DNA from 2 places in the Paraburkholderia sp. J10-1 genome. Region 2 is predicted to be linked to the other one. Evidence: riboswitches for the same ligand, from Rfam matches in the RefSeq annotation. Region 2 holds a riboswitch; the other holds the start of a gene.
The links. Region 2 has a riboswitch for cobalamin ahead of cobW (cobalamin biosynthesis protein CobW). Riboswitches for the same ligand answer to the same signal wherever they lie in the genome.

Region 1: it holds a riboswitch for cobalamin, as region 2 does, so the genes downstream of both, U5A65_RS02705 (TonB-dependent receptor domain-containing protein) here and cobW (cobalamin biosynthesis protein CobW) in region 2, are expected to answer to the same signal.

The regions. Positions count from the first base shown of each region.
Region 1 is NZ_CAJMYW010000001.1:615,005-621,953, reverse strand. It holds gene U5A65_RS02715 (hypothetical protein) at 1-1,487, shown strand, start outside; gene U5A65_RS02710 (hypothetical protein) at 1,484-2,812, shown strand; gene U5A65_RS02705 (TonB-dependent receptor domain-containing protein) at 2,800-4,731, opposite strand; cobalamin riboswitch at 4,832-5,014, opposite strand; gene U5A65_RS02700 (acid phosphatase) at 5,274-6,949, opposite strand, start outside.
Region 2 is NZ_CAJMYW010000003.1:521,328-528,276, reverse strand. It holds gene U5A65_RS14990 (CHASE2 domain-containing protein) at 1-596, shown strand, start outside; gene U5A65_RS14985 (DUF4136 domain-containing protein) at 651-1,268, shown strand; gene U5A65_RS14980 (VOC family protein) at 1,368-1,748, shown strand; gene bluB (5,6-dimethylbenzimidazole synthase) at 1,756-2,460, opposite strand; gene U5A65_RS14970 (cobyrinate a,c-diamide synthase) at 2,444-3,754, opposite strand; gene cobO (cob(I)yrinic acid a,c-diamide adenosyltransferase) at 3,759-4,361, opposite strand; gene U5A65_RS14960 (cobalamin biosynthesis protein) at 4,376-4,801, opposite strand; cobalamin riboswitch at 4,968-5,238, shown strand; gene cobW (cobalamin biosynthesis protein CobW) at 5,459-6,550, shown strand; gene cobN (cobaltochelatase subunit CobN) at 6,578-6,949, shown strand, end outside.

The DNA of each region.
Region 1 (6,949 bases), on a different contig from region 2:
CGGCGTCTGCGGGAGTGCACGCGGGCGCGCCAGGCCAGACTGCGCCATCCTCGCTCCATCCCCCCAAGGCCGCGTCCGCCAGCCAGTCCGAGCGGCCGCTTGACACCGTCAGGAAGGTGATGAGCGATCTGCTGACTGACGAACAGGAGGAAACGAGCTTCCAGGGGGTATTCGTATTGGCGCTCACGTTTCTCGCCTTTCTGATGCACGGGCTAGAGAGCGCGGGCAAGAAAGAGGGACATGGCGAGGCTGCAACGGCCGGGACCTCGAGATTGCGCCGCTGGGCAGGCAATCCCCACGTTCGTTTTGCCGTGCCGACACTGATCTTCTTTGCTGCAATGATCCGCCGCAGTCACGACGATGCGGCCGTTTTCCTGATGGCGGTCCTCGCCATCTACGTTGCGGCCGAGCATTTCGTGGCGCTGCAACAGCAGCACGCGACGGCGCGCTCGATACTGTGGGAAATGAGCCAGCAGGCCGAGGAGATCAAGAAACATACGAGTGGTCTAGGTGCGTTGCAGACCGATCTGAAGCGACGCGCGACGGAAGTCGGCGACGTCATCGCGGAACTGAACCGGCAGGTTGGCAGCATCAGAAATTCACTGGGTACACCTTATAGTCAGAGGCAGCTCTACAAGGCCTATGGTGTTCCGGTGGACCCGCGCCGTGCAACGACGCCGAAGGGCTACGGGGCGGGAATCTATGCCGTCTACCGCTTGCTCGATATCGACGGGGAATGGCTGGATGCCCCGCGCAAGCAGAAGTGGCCGCTCTACTTCGACAAGAACCCGCCCCGCGAAACCTTGTACTCCGCGTTGATGCGGGGGCGCCGCGACAGGGTGCTGATCATCACCGACATGCCGCTCAGGCTCGTGAAGCCGTGGAGCGACGCCAGCGAGCCGGATAGGGACCGTGCAACGGACTTTCTCCGTTTTATCGGACTCGTGTGGCATACGGTGGTGCTGGAGCAGGCGGCGCGCGACCTTCAGGCGGAACACGGGGTGCGTGCGAATTACGACGTGAGGGTTGGCGATTCGTCGAACTGGATGCATGTTGTCGACGGCACCGTTTATCAATTGCTCGGAAAGCCGCCGGGTCAGGTCTATCTTCGCGATCTCACGCTCGACATCACGCGCGAGGGCGAGCGCACGGGGATGAATCTCGTGAGCTGGGCCGTGGAGGACATCATGCGCTCGGCTTCGCGCGCGGCCAGTGCGCGCGACTATATTTGCGCTGTGTTCTCCCAGGTCTTGATGATCAGGCGCTTGTACCAGATGGATCTTCCCTTGCTGCCTGGCATCGTCGACCAGATCCTGCTCGATATCGGTTTCGGCGACTGGCTGCAGTTCCAGGACGGCTTTGTCGAGAAGTGGAGCGAAACGGATGCGAAGACCGTGTTTCGCGGGCTGATCGAGAAGTTTCTTGTCGGTCTCGCCGACGACAAGGGCACGCTTGCCGCCAGCCTCATTTACCGGGAGCTGCAATGAACGACGCCGCAAGGCCCGAACCGGTACCGGTTTCGCAGCTTTCAGTGATGGCAAGGCACATCGACGACCTTGCCGAGCGCGTCTACGCGAAGCTGGTGACCCGCCAGCCCGACGGCAAGTGGACGTTGCACGACCCGGAACTGGTCGCGCAGCGCGTGGCGCGCGAACTGGCCGGGGAAGACCATGAAGAGAGCGCAGCAAAGCGCGAGGCGGCGCAGCCGTCCGACCTGCCGCTTCAGACGCTGGCCGAAGTGTTCCTGCAGTCGGTTGAATTGCTGATGGCCTCGCCGCATGAGCCCGACAGCAAGAGCGCGCTCCTGACGTGGTGCGGAAAATCGCCGGACACTTCGATAGGCGAGTCGGAGCAGATCCGCGTCGACTTGCTGACGACGAGCTGGCTCGGCCTGCATTTCGTGGGGATTCCGTTCAGCATTCCATGGGAGCGGGTGCGTCGCTGGGCCGACGAAGAGGGCGGCGGTTTGCCGAACGGGGCCTGTATTGGCAAGGCGATTGGCGATATCGTACGCGACGCTCGCAAGCACAACGAACGAATGAAGCGCGAGGAAAGCAGTGCCGCTCGCGCCGTGCGGCCAACCGGCGCCGCGCAAACGCCCGCCGAAAACGCGGCCGCGGCCGCAGTTGCCGCGGGGGCGGGGGGCGTAGTGCAGTCGGCGCGCAATCCCGCGCTGATCGTGTTTTCCGGGTTGCCGCTTCTATTGTTTCCCGAATTGCTGCGAGGTGAGCCTCGCGAGGGGTGCACGCCCAACGGGGCGCATATCCTGGGCCGATGCTATGAGCTTCTGCAACTGGTGCTTTATTTGCGGGCCGGGTTCCAGATTCTGTATTGCGTAAAGGAGGACATCGTTGTCGAATGCCTGCGCTTCGTCCATGCGCAACACAACGCTACGCCGACAAAAGAGAGCGCGTGGAAGATATGGCAGCACGCGCTGGAGTGGCTGCAGAATCTGGTTCCTGCGCCAGTGCTCGAACGCCAATGCGTGTGCGTGATGGAAGATCCGCTCATGCCTGCGTGCTTCATCAATCACGAGCGTGGGCTTTATACGGTCGAAACGCCGATGGCGAACGAAGACCGGAGCCGCCAGGGCCGCCGGCAGGGCGAAATGCCGCTGCCTGCGAGCTATATGCGTGAGATCCGGCGCTTGCTGTACATCGAACACCTGACGGCAGGTGGTGGGCTGAGCAAGGCGACCAACCTGTTGAGCAAGGACGCCAATTACCACGAAGCGGTCTTCAGGAATATCTGGAGCCGGTGCCAGGCGGACAACCGCCGTCCAGCCGCTGGCTCCGATCCTCAAAACGTATAAGTGACCTTCCCAAACGCCGTGCGCCCGAGCGTGTTGTACCCGTACGCGGTCACATATTGCCGGTTGAACACGTTCGCAAGCGTGGCCGAAAGCGCGAGATGCGCATTGACCTTGTACGACGCGCGCAGGCTCACCGTCGTCCACGAAGGCAGGTAGATCGTGTTGAGCTGGTCGTCGAACGTCGAGCCGTTATACAGCAGCGAAACGCCGGTGCTGAGCGCGTGGAGCTGGAACTCGTCCCACGTGTGATCCACGCTCAGGCTCACCGTCTGGCGCGGGCGGCGATTGAGCCAGGTCTGGTCGGTCACGTCCTGCGGATTCAGAATCCCCACCGTGAGGCTCACCGGCGTGTAGTTGCCAAGCGTGCCCTTGTACGAGAGGTCGAGACCCTGAATATGCGCGCGGCCCACGTTCACCGGCAGGAAGGTCTGCGAGTTGTACGTGATGAGGTCGTGTACGCGCGTGTCGTACACCGCGGCCGTGAACGTGCCGATCGAAGTGGTCGCATCGAGCGCCGCCTCGACCGAGTCGCTGCGCTCGGGAAGCAGGTTGGGGTTCGAGTAGCCTGGATAGTACAGGTCGTTGAACGTGGGCAGACGGAACGCATTGCCATACGAAACGCGCGCCGTGTAGACCGGTGTGATCGCCCACGAGAGCGCGACGTTGCCCGTATTGACCGACTCCCCCTGCACGATCTCGTGCCGCCCCGCGAGGAACAGCGTGACGGGCCCGAGCGTTGTGGACTGATGCATCGACACGGCGGAATCGTTGCGCGCGGGCAGGCCGCCCGGCACATCCACAGGCAGAAACGCCAGTTCGCGCGTGTAGTCGTAGGCGAGCTTGGTCTCGCCGTCGAGCGGCATGCCGAAGAGCGTGTGGCCCCTTTCCTGATGCGTGAGCGACGTGGAGGTGGCAAAGCGCGTCGAATCGATCTCGTCGGTCGGGATCGTCGGGTCGTTCGAATAGAGGAACTGACGGTCGGTGGCGTACCCCACCGACTGATCGAACTGCGTGGTCGGCGTGATGTCGAGGTGGAACGCGAGGCCGGTCGTGAGCTGGTTGTCGCGCTGGCGGTCGTTGCCTCCCGCGTTGTCGTAAGAGAGATCGGAGCGGTGGTAAAGCGCGAAGGTCGAGATCGACCAGTTGTCGTGCGCATAGCCAAGGCGCGCGTCCAGGTTCTGCGCGTGGTAAGGGTTGCGGCCGGCTTCGTGGCCGTAGGCCCAGGGCTGCGTCGCGTCGATGCCGGCCGTGTTGTAGTCGTGCAGACCCAGCGAATACGTGAGTCCGCTCAACGCGGCAAGCGGCCCGGTCGAGCCGATCGTGCCCGAGGTGCGCACCTGCGTGTCGAAGGTCTTGTTCGAGCCGCCGCCGAACGACACGGTGGTCTGGTTCGGCTGGTTCGACGCATGGCGCGTGAAGAGCTGCACGACGCCGCCCACGGCGTCCGCGCCGAACGAGGCGGCCGCGGGACCCGAGATCACCTCCACGCGGTCGAACGAGTCGGTCGCAAGATCGCCCCATTCGGCCGTGCCGGTGGTGACGGAGCCCACGCGTATGCCGTCGATGAACACGGCCACCTGGTCCGCCGACGACCCGCGGATGCTCACTCCCGTGTACGACCCAGGCCCGCCGGTCTGCGAGACGGTGACGCCGGGCAGCGTGGCGAGCGCCTGCGCAATGCTGGGGTCGATGGGGGAGACGCGGTCGAGGTCGGCGCGCGTGAGCACCTGGGTGGCCGCGTAGCGCTGGTCGAACGATTGCGGCAGGTGCTGCGTGTCGCCCACGACGAGGATATTGGGCAGCGTGGTGTCGTCGGTGGTTTGCTGCTGGGCCTGGGCGGGCGATGCGTCGGCGGCATGCGCGGTTTGCCACGCACAGGCGAGCGCGGCGGAAGTCAAAACGAACTGGCGAAACTTCATGATGCGGTGGCTGGAAACAGCGCTTGTTCAGGGCTGTCCTTGCAACGGGCAGCCGCCGCATGGGCGGTGCTTGCGCATTGGGGATCCCCGCCCGTTGCGGCTGCTGGACTCGGCTGATGGCAGGTCTCCTGGCTCGCGGGTCGACGTCCGTTGCCGGCCTTCCCGGTTTCCCAGTGGCCCGCTTTGGCATGGACTCGCCGCTGACAGTTGCGGGGGCAGCCGCAGTCTTGCACTGCGTTCCCTTTTGATCCCGTCGCCGGGAACCATCAGCGCGCAAGGGTAATGGCCGCGCATTGCGCGCGTCAACCTTTGCCGGGTGCGGTGTGGCGAAAACACCCGATTTGGTCTGCCCCCCGGCGCCACGCGTTGACCGATGGACGTGCGCTGTTATGCGGGTGTCTCACGGCATGCGATCTCGTGCCGTTGACGGAGGGGCGAGAGAGGCGCTTGCGAGCCTCGCGAAATCGCAAGCTCCGGTGTTCGGCGCATGAAACACGGCCCCGAACCATTGTGATTCGGGGCCGCTTTCCAGTGTGGCTACATCACGAAGCCGAGAGCTTCACCGCCACGCCGGTCGAAGAATAAACGGGCGTGGCCTTGAAGCCATCCACAGTGACGGTCGCGAACTTGACCGACGCGCCGCTGCCGTCGATCAGGTCGATCGTGTCGCCTGCCTTCGGCGCATAGCCGTTCACGAACTTCACGTGCAGCGTGCCGCCCGCCACCGTGAGCTGGCCGCCCACGCGCAGGCGTCCGCCGCCGTTGCCGTCGATGTCGAGTTCGAGCGTCGTGCTGTCGAGCTGCGTGTACTTGCCCGCTACCGTCAACGGCGCGGCCGCCGCGACGGTCACGCTGCCACCGGAGCCCACGTACACATCGCCGTTGCCGAAGGCCGTGGCCGACGCGGCCGCGAGCACGCCGCCGCTCACCTGCGAGCCGCCCGTGTAACTGTTGTTGCCCGCGAGCGTGAGCGTGCCGCTGCCCTGCAGCGTGAGCTTGCCCGAGCCGGCAATGTCGTTGCGCCAGGTGTCGGCGGCGTTGAAGCCGCCCTGGCTTGCGTCCATTGCGACGATCACGTTGCCGCTGAATGCGCCATAACCATCGGCAGCACTAAACATGTTCAGACGGCCCCAGCCTTCGGAATCGTCCATGACCGGATAGCCCGAGACGACTTCGGTCGTCTTCAGCACGACGCGGCGCTGGTTGGCGCTCAGATACGGGAAGCGCGTTTCGAGCAGCACCTCGGCGCCCTTGGGTACGACAGGCGGCGCTTCGGTCGATTCGATCTGGCTGAAGCCGAACGTCATGCGGCGTGCGAATTCCGTCTTGTTGGTCGCATAGTCGGCGAAGCGGTCAGTCGCGCTCGTGCCCGAATGCGCGAAGGTCGAGAAGGTCGTGGTGCTCGTGCCGGTTGCCTGTTCGAGCGCGCTGTGCGCTTGCGCGTAGGCCGCGTTCTTGAGCGTGGCGTTCGCGGGGTCGTAGAGATTTGCGGCCGTGGCGGCCAGCGCGAACATGCGTCCGCCGATCACGTCGAGCGGCGAATGCATGCCCGCAAGAATGCGGTTCTCGCCGAGTTCGAGGCCGCGGCTCGCCATTTCCTGGTAACGCTCGGGCACGAGGTAGGCCATCGTCATCGCGTCGCGCATGGCTTCGGCTTCATGGCCGCTGATGAAGCCGCCGTCGGTCGAAGGCGTCGTGCTGATCGCCGGCACGAGCGTGGGGTCGACCACGACGCTCGTGCTCCAGCGGAATGGCCGCGCGTATTTGTAGAAGCGCTTGGCGGGTTCGGTCGAGGCGTTGTTGCCCATGGTGTTGAGCAGGTCCACCACCTTGCCGAACGTCGCGTTGCTCGTGCTGCCCACGCCCGTGTTGTTGCCCGAGTCGTTGTAGAGCGTGGTGGTTGCGTCAGCGGGAATCGACGTGATGCTCGTGGTTTGCTGCGCGGCCGCGCGCCAGGCGGCGGTGAGCGGGCCCATGCCGTCGGTCACGCTGTAGCCCTTGCCGCGGCGGTCGTCGTAGTAGGCGGCGTCCGCTTGCGCCTGGGTGCGCTGTGTCGTTGCGCTCACAACGTACTGGATGTTCGCGTTCAACACGGTGCTGTTGAGAATCGTGCCGTTGGGCGTGCCGTCGGTGGGCACGCCCGTCCATGTGGACTGCACGACTGCGGGGAACGTGCCGTTGGCGGGGGCGGAAACGCCTGCGTCCACGAGCAGCGTGA
Region 2 (6,949 bases):
CCTCGGAGCCCGTGCGCGGCGTGATGGAGCGCATCGAGCGCTACGCGCGCCGCTCGCTCAAGCTCGCCGACGACTTCGTGCAGCTCGCGCGCGCCGAGTCCCAGGTCTACGCGCTCGAGCCCACGAGCCTCGCGGAGCTGGTGATCGACGCGAGCGATGAAGTGTGGCCGCAGGCGCGCGCGAAACGCATCCAGATCGACACGGCGTTCGAAGGCGACCAGATGGGCTGGATCAACGCCGACCGCTCGCTCATGACGCGCGCGCTCGTGAACGTGCTGAACAACGCGGTGAAGTACAGTCCAGTGGATACGCGTATCGTCTGCACGGTCGGGCTCGACGACCACATTCCGCCGCGGGTGGTCTGCTCGATTCGCGATCAGGGCTACGGCATTGCGCACGAAGACCAGGCGAGGCTCTTTCAGCCGTTCCAGCGCTTTCACGCGGAGCAGCGGCCCGAGGTGAGCGGCGCGGGGCTCGGCATGGCGTTCGTGAAGACAGTCGTGACGCGCCACGGCGGCGATATCCAGCTGGAGAGCGAGCCGGGCGAGGGCACCGTTCTGACGATGTCACTGCCCGCGTTCGACGCGCCGGGTTGAGCCGGGCGGGAAGTGCCGCACCGGAAGCGCATGAATAACCCAATGGAGTGTTGTGTGAAGACCTTGCTGTCGATTTGTCTCTTGTCGGTGCTCGTCGCCCTCGCCGGATGTGCGGGCGTGACGACCGACGTCGCGGCCACGGGCGCGTTGCCCGCCACCGCGAACCAGGGCGCGAACTACCGTTTCGCGCCCACGCCCGCCCAGGTCGACGCGGGCGAGATGCTTCCGTACCAGGCCTTGCTAAGCGATGGCCTCGCGCAGCGCGGTTTTAGCGCGGGGTCGCCCGATGCGGCGCGCTTTCTCGTCTCGGTGGCCTGGGCCACACGTCCCGCCGACGTGAAAGTCGTCGACGGCGACTGCGGTGCCGGCTGCGTGCCAGCCGAGGGACCGTCGTTGCCGTGGTTCGGTCGGCCCTACGTGCATACGCTGACGCTGCGTTTCTTCGCGTTGCCCGATGGCGGCGAGGTCTACAAGGTCAGCGCTGTCAAGCATGATCGCAACGCCGACGCACGCGAAGCCGTGCCGTACCTCGTGGCGGGCGCGCTGGCGCGGCTGCCGTACGCGGGCGCGCCGCAATGGCGCGTCAAGCTGAAGAGTCCGCCCAACGCCGGCACGACGGATCAGGCGCCGGGCATGCCGGAAGTGCTCTCCGTTTCGCCAGTCGACAAATAGTTCAGGGCAACTTTCCCCAGGCCGGGGCGGCGACGAAGGCGCTATGCTGGCTCCCGAATCTGGCGCAACGGTTGCGCACAGACATCACGGGAGTCACTCATGTTCGATCACATTGGATTGCGCGTGCAGGATCTCGCACGCAGCGTGCGTTTTTATGAGGCGCTGCTCGCGCCGTTAGGCGTCGTGGTGTGCATGCGCGACGACACCTATGCGGGACTCGGCCAGCCAGGCGAGCCGAAGCTCTGGTTGCACGCCGTCTCTGGCGACGCGGCGCTTGCGCCACGCGGCGTGCATGTGGCGTTCGCGGCGGCGAGCCGCGCGGCGGTCGTTGGCTTCTACGAAGCGGGCCTGCGCGCAGGCGCGAAAGACAATGGCGAACCCGGCGTGCGCGCAGACTACAGCCCCGACTATTACGCAGCATTCCTGATCGATCCAGACGGCAACAATGTCGAGGCCGTCTGCTACGCGCGCGAAGCGTGAGCGGGTGTCAGGTGCCGGGTGTGGCGTCCGGCGCTGCTTTGGGTAGCGCTTCGGGCGCGCCGGTGGCCTCGTCGTGCGGCCAGTGGTTTTCAAACACGCATTCGCCAAGCGGCTTGCGTTCGGCCCACTTTTCCATTTCGAGCATCGGCTGCGGGTAGAACGCGTCGACCTGACCCACGCAGAGTATGGCCACCGGCTTGGCGCCGGGCGGCATGGCGAGCAGGGCGCGCACCTCGTCGACATCGAAGATCGACACCCAGCCCATACCGAGCCCTTCGGCGCGCGCCGCGAGCCACATGTTCTGGATCGCGCAGGCCACGGAGGCGAGGTCCATCTCCGGTAGCGTGCGCCGGCCGAAGACATGAGCTTCGCGGCGGTCCATCAGCGCGACCACGAGCACCTCGGCGCAGTCGCGCATGCCTTCGACCTTGAGCTTCATGAACTCGTCGCGGCGCTTGCCCAGCGCGTCGGCGGTCGCAATGCGTTCGCGCTCGACCGCCTCGTGAAGTTGCTCGCGCAACGTGTTGTCTGTAATGCGCACGATGCGCCACGGCTGCATGAAGCCCACGCTCGGCGCGTGATGCGCGGCGTCGAGCAGGCGTGCCAATGTCGCGGGATCGACGGGGCCCGGCGCGAAGTGCCGCATGTCGCGGCGCTCGTAAATCGCACGGTAGACCGCCGCGCGCTCGGCTTCGTCAAAGGGCTGTGCCATGGAAGAGTGCGGCCGCGAAAGCCGGGTTGGAGGGCCAGTAAGCGTGCATATAGGTGGCCGCGATCGAACCATGCCGATAAAGCGCCTCGCCGGGCCCGCCAGTTTGTGCGTGGCGTGCCGTGAGCGTGGGCGCAAGCGGCGTGGCGATGCGCGAATAGTGAAACGTGTGGCCGCGCAGCGCGCCATGTGCGCCATCGATCTGCTGCATGCCGAGCGCCGCGAAGCGTTTTTGCATGACCGCCTCGCCGGGCAGCAGGCCGAGCATCGGCGTGCGCGTGCCTTCTACGTCGGTGAGTGCATCGAGCAGATAAAGCATGCCGCCACATTCGGCGACGAGCGGCTTTCCCGCAGATACATGCGCACGCAGCGAATTCGCGCTTAGCGTATTGCGCGCGAGCGCCGATGTATGCAGCTCGGGATAGCCGCCGGGCAGAAAAATCGCATCGGCGTTGGCGGGCGCGGGCTCGTTCGCGAGCGGCGAAAAGTAGCTCACGCTTGCGCCGAGCGTTTCGAGCAACGCAATGTTCGCGGGATAGAGAAACGAGAACGCGGCGTCGCGCGCAATGGCGATATGGCGGTCTTCGAGCAGGCGAGGAATTACTTCGTCATGCGAAGAATATGAAAATTCCACCGGAGGCGGCAATTCCGCGAGCGCGGTTTGCGCGAGCGCGTCGGCGGCGCGCTCGATGCGCGCGTCGAGGTCGTCGATCTCCGCAGCCTGATGCAGGCCGAGATGGCGATCTGGCAGCGTCATCATGGCTTCGCTCGTTACGTGCCCCAGCCAGCGCACGTCAGCGGGCAAGGCCTGCTGCAGCATCTGTGCGTGGCGCGGCGAGCCCACGCGATTCGCCAGCACGCCATGAAACGGCACCTCGGGCCGAAAACGCGCGAGACCGAACGCGATCGCGCCGAAGGTCTGCGCCATCGACTTCGCGCTCACGACAGCAGCCACCGGCACGCCGAACGTGGTGGCGAGGTCGGCGCTGCTCGGCGTGCCGTCGAACAGGCCCATGACGCCTTCGATGAGGATCAGGTCGGCTTCGCGCGCGGCCTGCGCGAGCAGGCCGCGGCACGCCTGTTCGCCCACCATCCACAGGTCGAGCGAGAGCACGGGGGCGCCGCTCGCGCGCGCGAGAATCGTGGGGTCGAGAAAATCCGGCCCGGTCTTGAACACGCGTACGCGCCGGCCCGCACGGCGGTGCAGGCGCGCGAGGCCCGCCGTGAGCGTGGTTTTGCCCTGGCCCGAAGCGGGCGCGCTGATAAAAAGCGCGGGGCAGGCAAGCGTCGCGCTCATGGGCTCAAAACTCCACGCCCTTTTGCGCCTTCACGCCTTGCTCGCGATACGGATGCTTCACGAGGCGCATTTCCGTGACGAGGTCGGCGGCTTCGATGAGCGCGTCGGGCGCATGGCGGCCCGTCACGACCACGTGAACGTGCGGCGCGCGCGACGCGATCACGCCGAGCACTTCGTCGAGCGGCAGGTACTCGTATTTGAGCACCGTGTTGAGTTCGTCGAGGATCACCATCGCGTACTCGCCGCTTTCGATCATGCGCTTCGCTTCGTCCCAGCCCTTGCGTGCGGTGGCGATGTCGCCGTCGCGATTCTGCGTGTTCCAGGTGTAGCCGTCGCCCATGGTCACGAAATCGCAGTGGGCGACGCTGCCGAGAAAGTCGCGTTCAGCCGTATGCAGCGCGCCCTTGATGAACTGCACGACACCGAGCTTCATGCCGTGGCCGAGCATGCGCACGGCCATGCCGAATGCGGCCGTGCTCTTGCCCTTGCCGTTGCCGGTGTTGACGATCAGGAGGCCCTTCTCGTGCGTTGCGGCGGCCTGCTTTTTCTCATGGCCCTCGCGGCGGCGCTGCGTCATGCGTTGGTGCGATTCGGGATCGGTTTTCATCGTCGTGAGTGGGATTATTGCGGGGCTTTCGCTTGCGTGTTTGCCGGGTTTTGCAGCGTGCTGGCGATCGCGACCGTTACGCCGTCGAGCGCCAGCTTGCCGCGCACGAGCGGACCGCCGCCCGCCGCGAGACGCGCGCAGGGCTCGCACACGCCGTCCACGCCGAATTGCGCTTGGGCAGCAGCGGAGGGCGGCGCGATCGTGGGCGTCGCGGCGATTTGCTCCCGCGTGAACGTGTACAGCGGCAGCGCATGCGCCCCGCAAAACGCCTGTAGCGCGGGGTCGCCGGCTTTGACGTCGAGCGTGGCCACGGAGGTCACGCTTTCGAGCGGGCACGCACCGAGCGCGGCGCGCACGGCGGCGTCGACCTGCGCAAGCGTCACGCCGCGCCGGCAGCCAATGCCGAGCGCGAGCGACGGCGCGCGCTGTGCGGGCTCCAGCGTGGTTTCGAATGAAGCTGCGCGCGTGGCGCGATTTTCGACAGAATTCACGGCGGGAGCGGAGCAAGCAAAACAGTCGTATTCCGGCCGTTGCCGGATGCGCGCTACGATAGCACACGCTTTTGCGGCTTCCCACGCCTTCCTTGACGCGCAAGCCCCCCGCGCCTACACTCGCACGCACTCTGGTGCTCGCGCGCGCGATTCATGATGCGCGCGCAGTTAAACGGGAATCAGGGAGCCATCCCGCCTCGGGCGTGGCCAACCTGAACTGCACCCGCAACGGTACAACGAGCGCGGCGTTCGAACGAATGCCGCAAACCGCTTCCATGCTTTACGCAGTCCACGCCACTGCCCGAGCCGGCCGCAAGGCCACTCGCGCGGGAAGGCGAAGCGGTGTTTCGTCAGTCCGGATACCGGCCAGATACGTGGGATTCGCGCTGCGGGGATGCGGTGCCGGATCCATGATATTCACGCGTCGGCCGGGCGAGGCCCCGGTGCGTTTCTGGTCGTTCGTCCCCCTGCAGGTTTTTTTTGAATCGTTACGCGTGAGTGCGTCTCCACGGATACGCGCGTGCTCGTGTGACGACACACAGATACTCGCACGAACGGCCAACGCGACGCACCCCGCTATCCGGCTTGGCGCCGAAGGAGCACTTCATGCAAATGCGCAAGATTCCGGTCACGATCGTGACGGGCTTTCTCGGCAGCGGCAAAACCACGCTGCTGCGTCACATTCTCCAGCACGCGGGTGGTCTGCGCGTCGCGGTCATCGTCAACGAGTTCGGCGAACTCGGTATCGACGGCGAAATTCTGCGCGGCTGCGGCATTGGCTGCGACGAGAACGGCAACGAAACGGAAGGCCAGCTCTACGAACTCGCGAACGGTTGCCTGTGCTGCACCGTGCAGGAAGAGTTCTTCCCGGTGATGGAGAAACTGCTCGAACGCCGCGGCGACATCGATCATGTGCTGATCGAAACCTCCGGCCTCGCGCTGCCCAAGCCGCTCGTTCAGGCGTTCAACTGGCCGTCGATTCGCAACGCGTTCACCGTCGATGCGGTCGTGACCGTGGTGGACGGCCCCGCCGCCGCGAGCGGCCAGTTCGCCGAAAACCCGCAGGCCGTGGACGCACAACGCCGCGCCGACCCGAATCTCGATCACGAATCGCCACTGCACGAGCTGTTCGAAGACCAGCTTTCGGCCGCCGATCTCGTCATTCTCAACAAGACCGATCTGCTCGACGAAGCGGGCCAGGACGCGCTCATTGCCGAGCTGCGCGAAGAACTGCCGCCGCAGGTGAAGATCGTGCGCGCGCAGCACGGCAAGCTCGATCTGCATACGCTGCTCGGGCTCGAAGCGGCTTCCGAAGAGAGCATTCATCTGCGGCACGACCATCACGGTTCCGGCGACGATCCCGATCATCATCATGACGAGTTCGATTCGGTCGTGGTGTCGGGCGCGGCCGCTTCGCGCGAGAGCGTGATCGAAGCGCTGCAGCAGCTCGTCGATGCGCACACGATCTATCGCGTGAAGGGCTTCGCCGCGCTGCCGGGTGCACCGATGCGTCTCGTGATTCAAGGTGTCGGCCGCCGCTTCGACAGCTATTTCGACCGCCGCTGGAACGCGCAGGAAAGCGCGGCGCAGCCGCTTGCGAGCCGCTTCGTGCTGATTGGCGAAGACCTCGATGGCACGACGCTGCAAGTGGCATTCGACACGGCGCTCACGAACGTGCAGATCGCGGGCGCGAAGTGACCGCACTGCGCTAGACGAGGCCGTACCATGCACTTGCTGCGCACCACGCCAGGTGGTTTTGTCGACGACACGCAGGGCGTCATCCGTATTGACCAGCAGCCCGCAGAAATCGTCGTGCTCAGTTCGGCGGATACGACGCTCGCGCTGCTGGCGAGCGTCGTGCCGCGCCTGCCCAAAGGTTTCCCGGGCGTGCGGCTCGCGAACGTTACGTACCTGCGCCAGAACGCATCGGTGGACTTCTACGTCGAAGACGTGTTGCAGCATGCGCGGGTGGTAGTGGTCGATCATCTGGGCGGCGAAACGTACTGGCCTTACGGCATCGAGCAGGTCGTCTCGCTTGCGCAGCAGCGCGGGCAATTGCTCGCGATGTTTTCGGGCGACTTGCAGGAAGACCCCAAT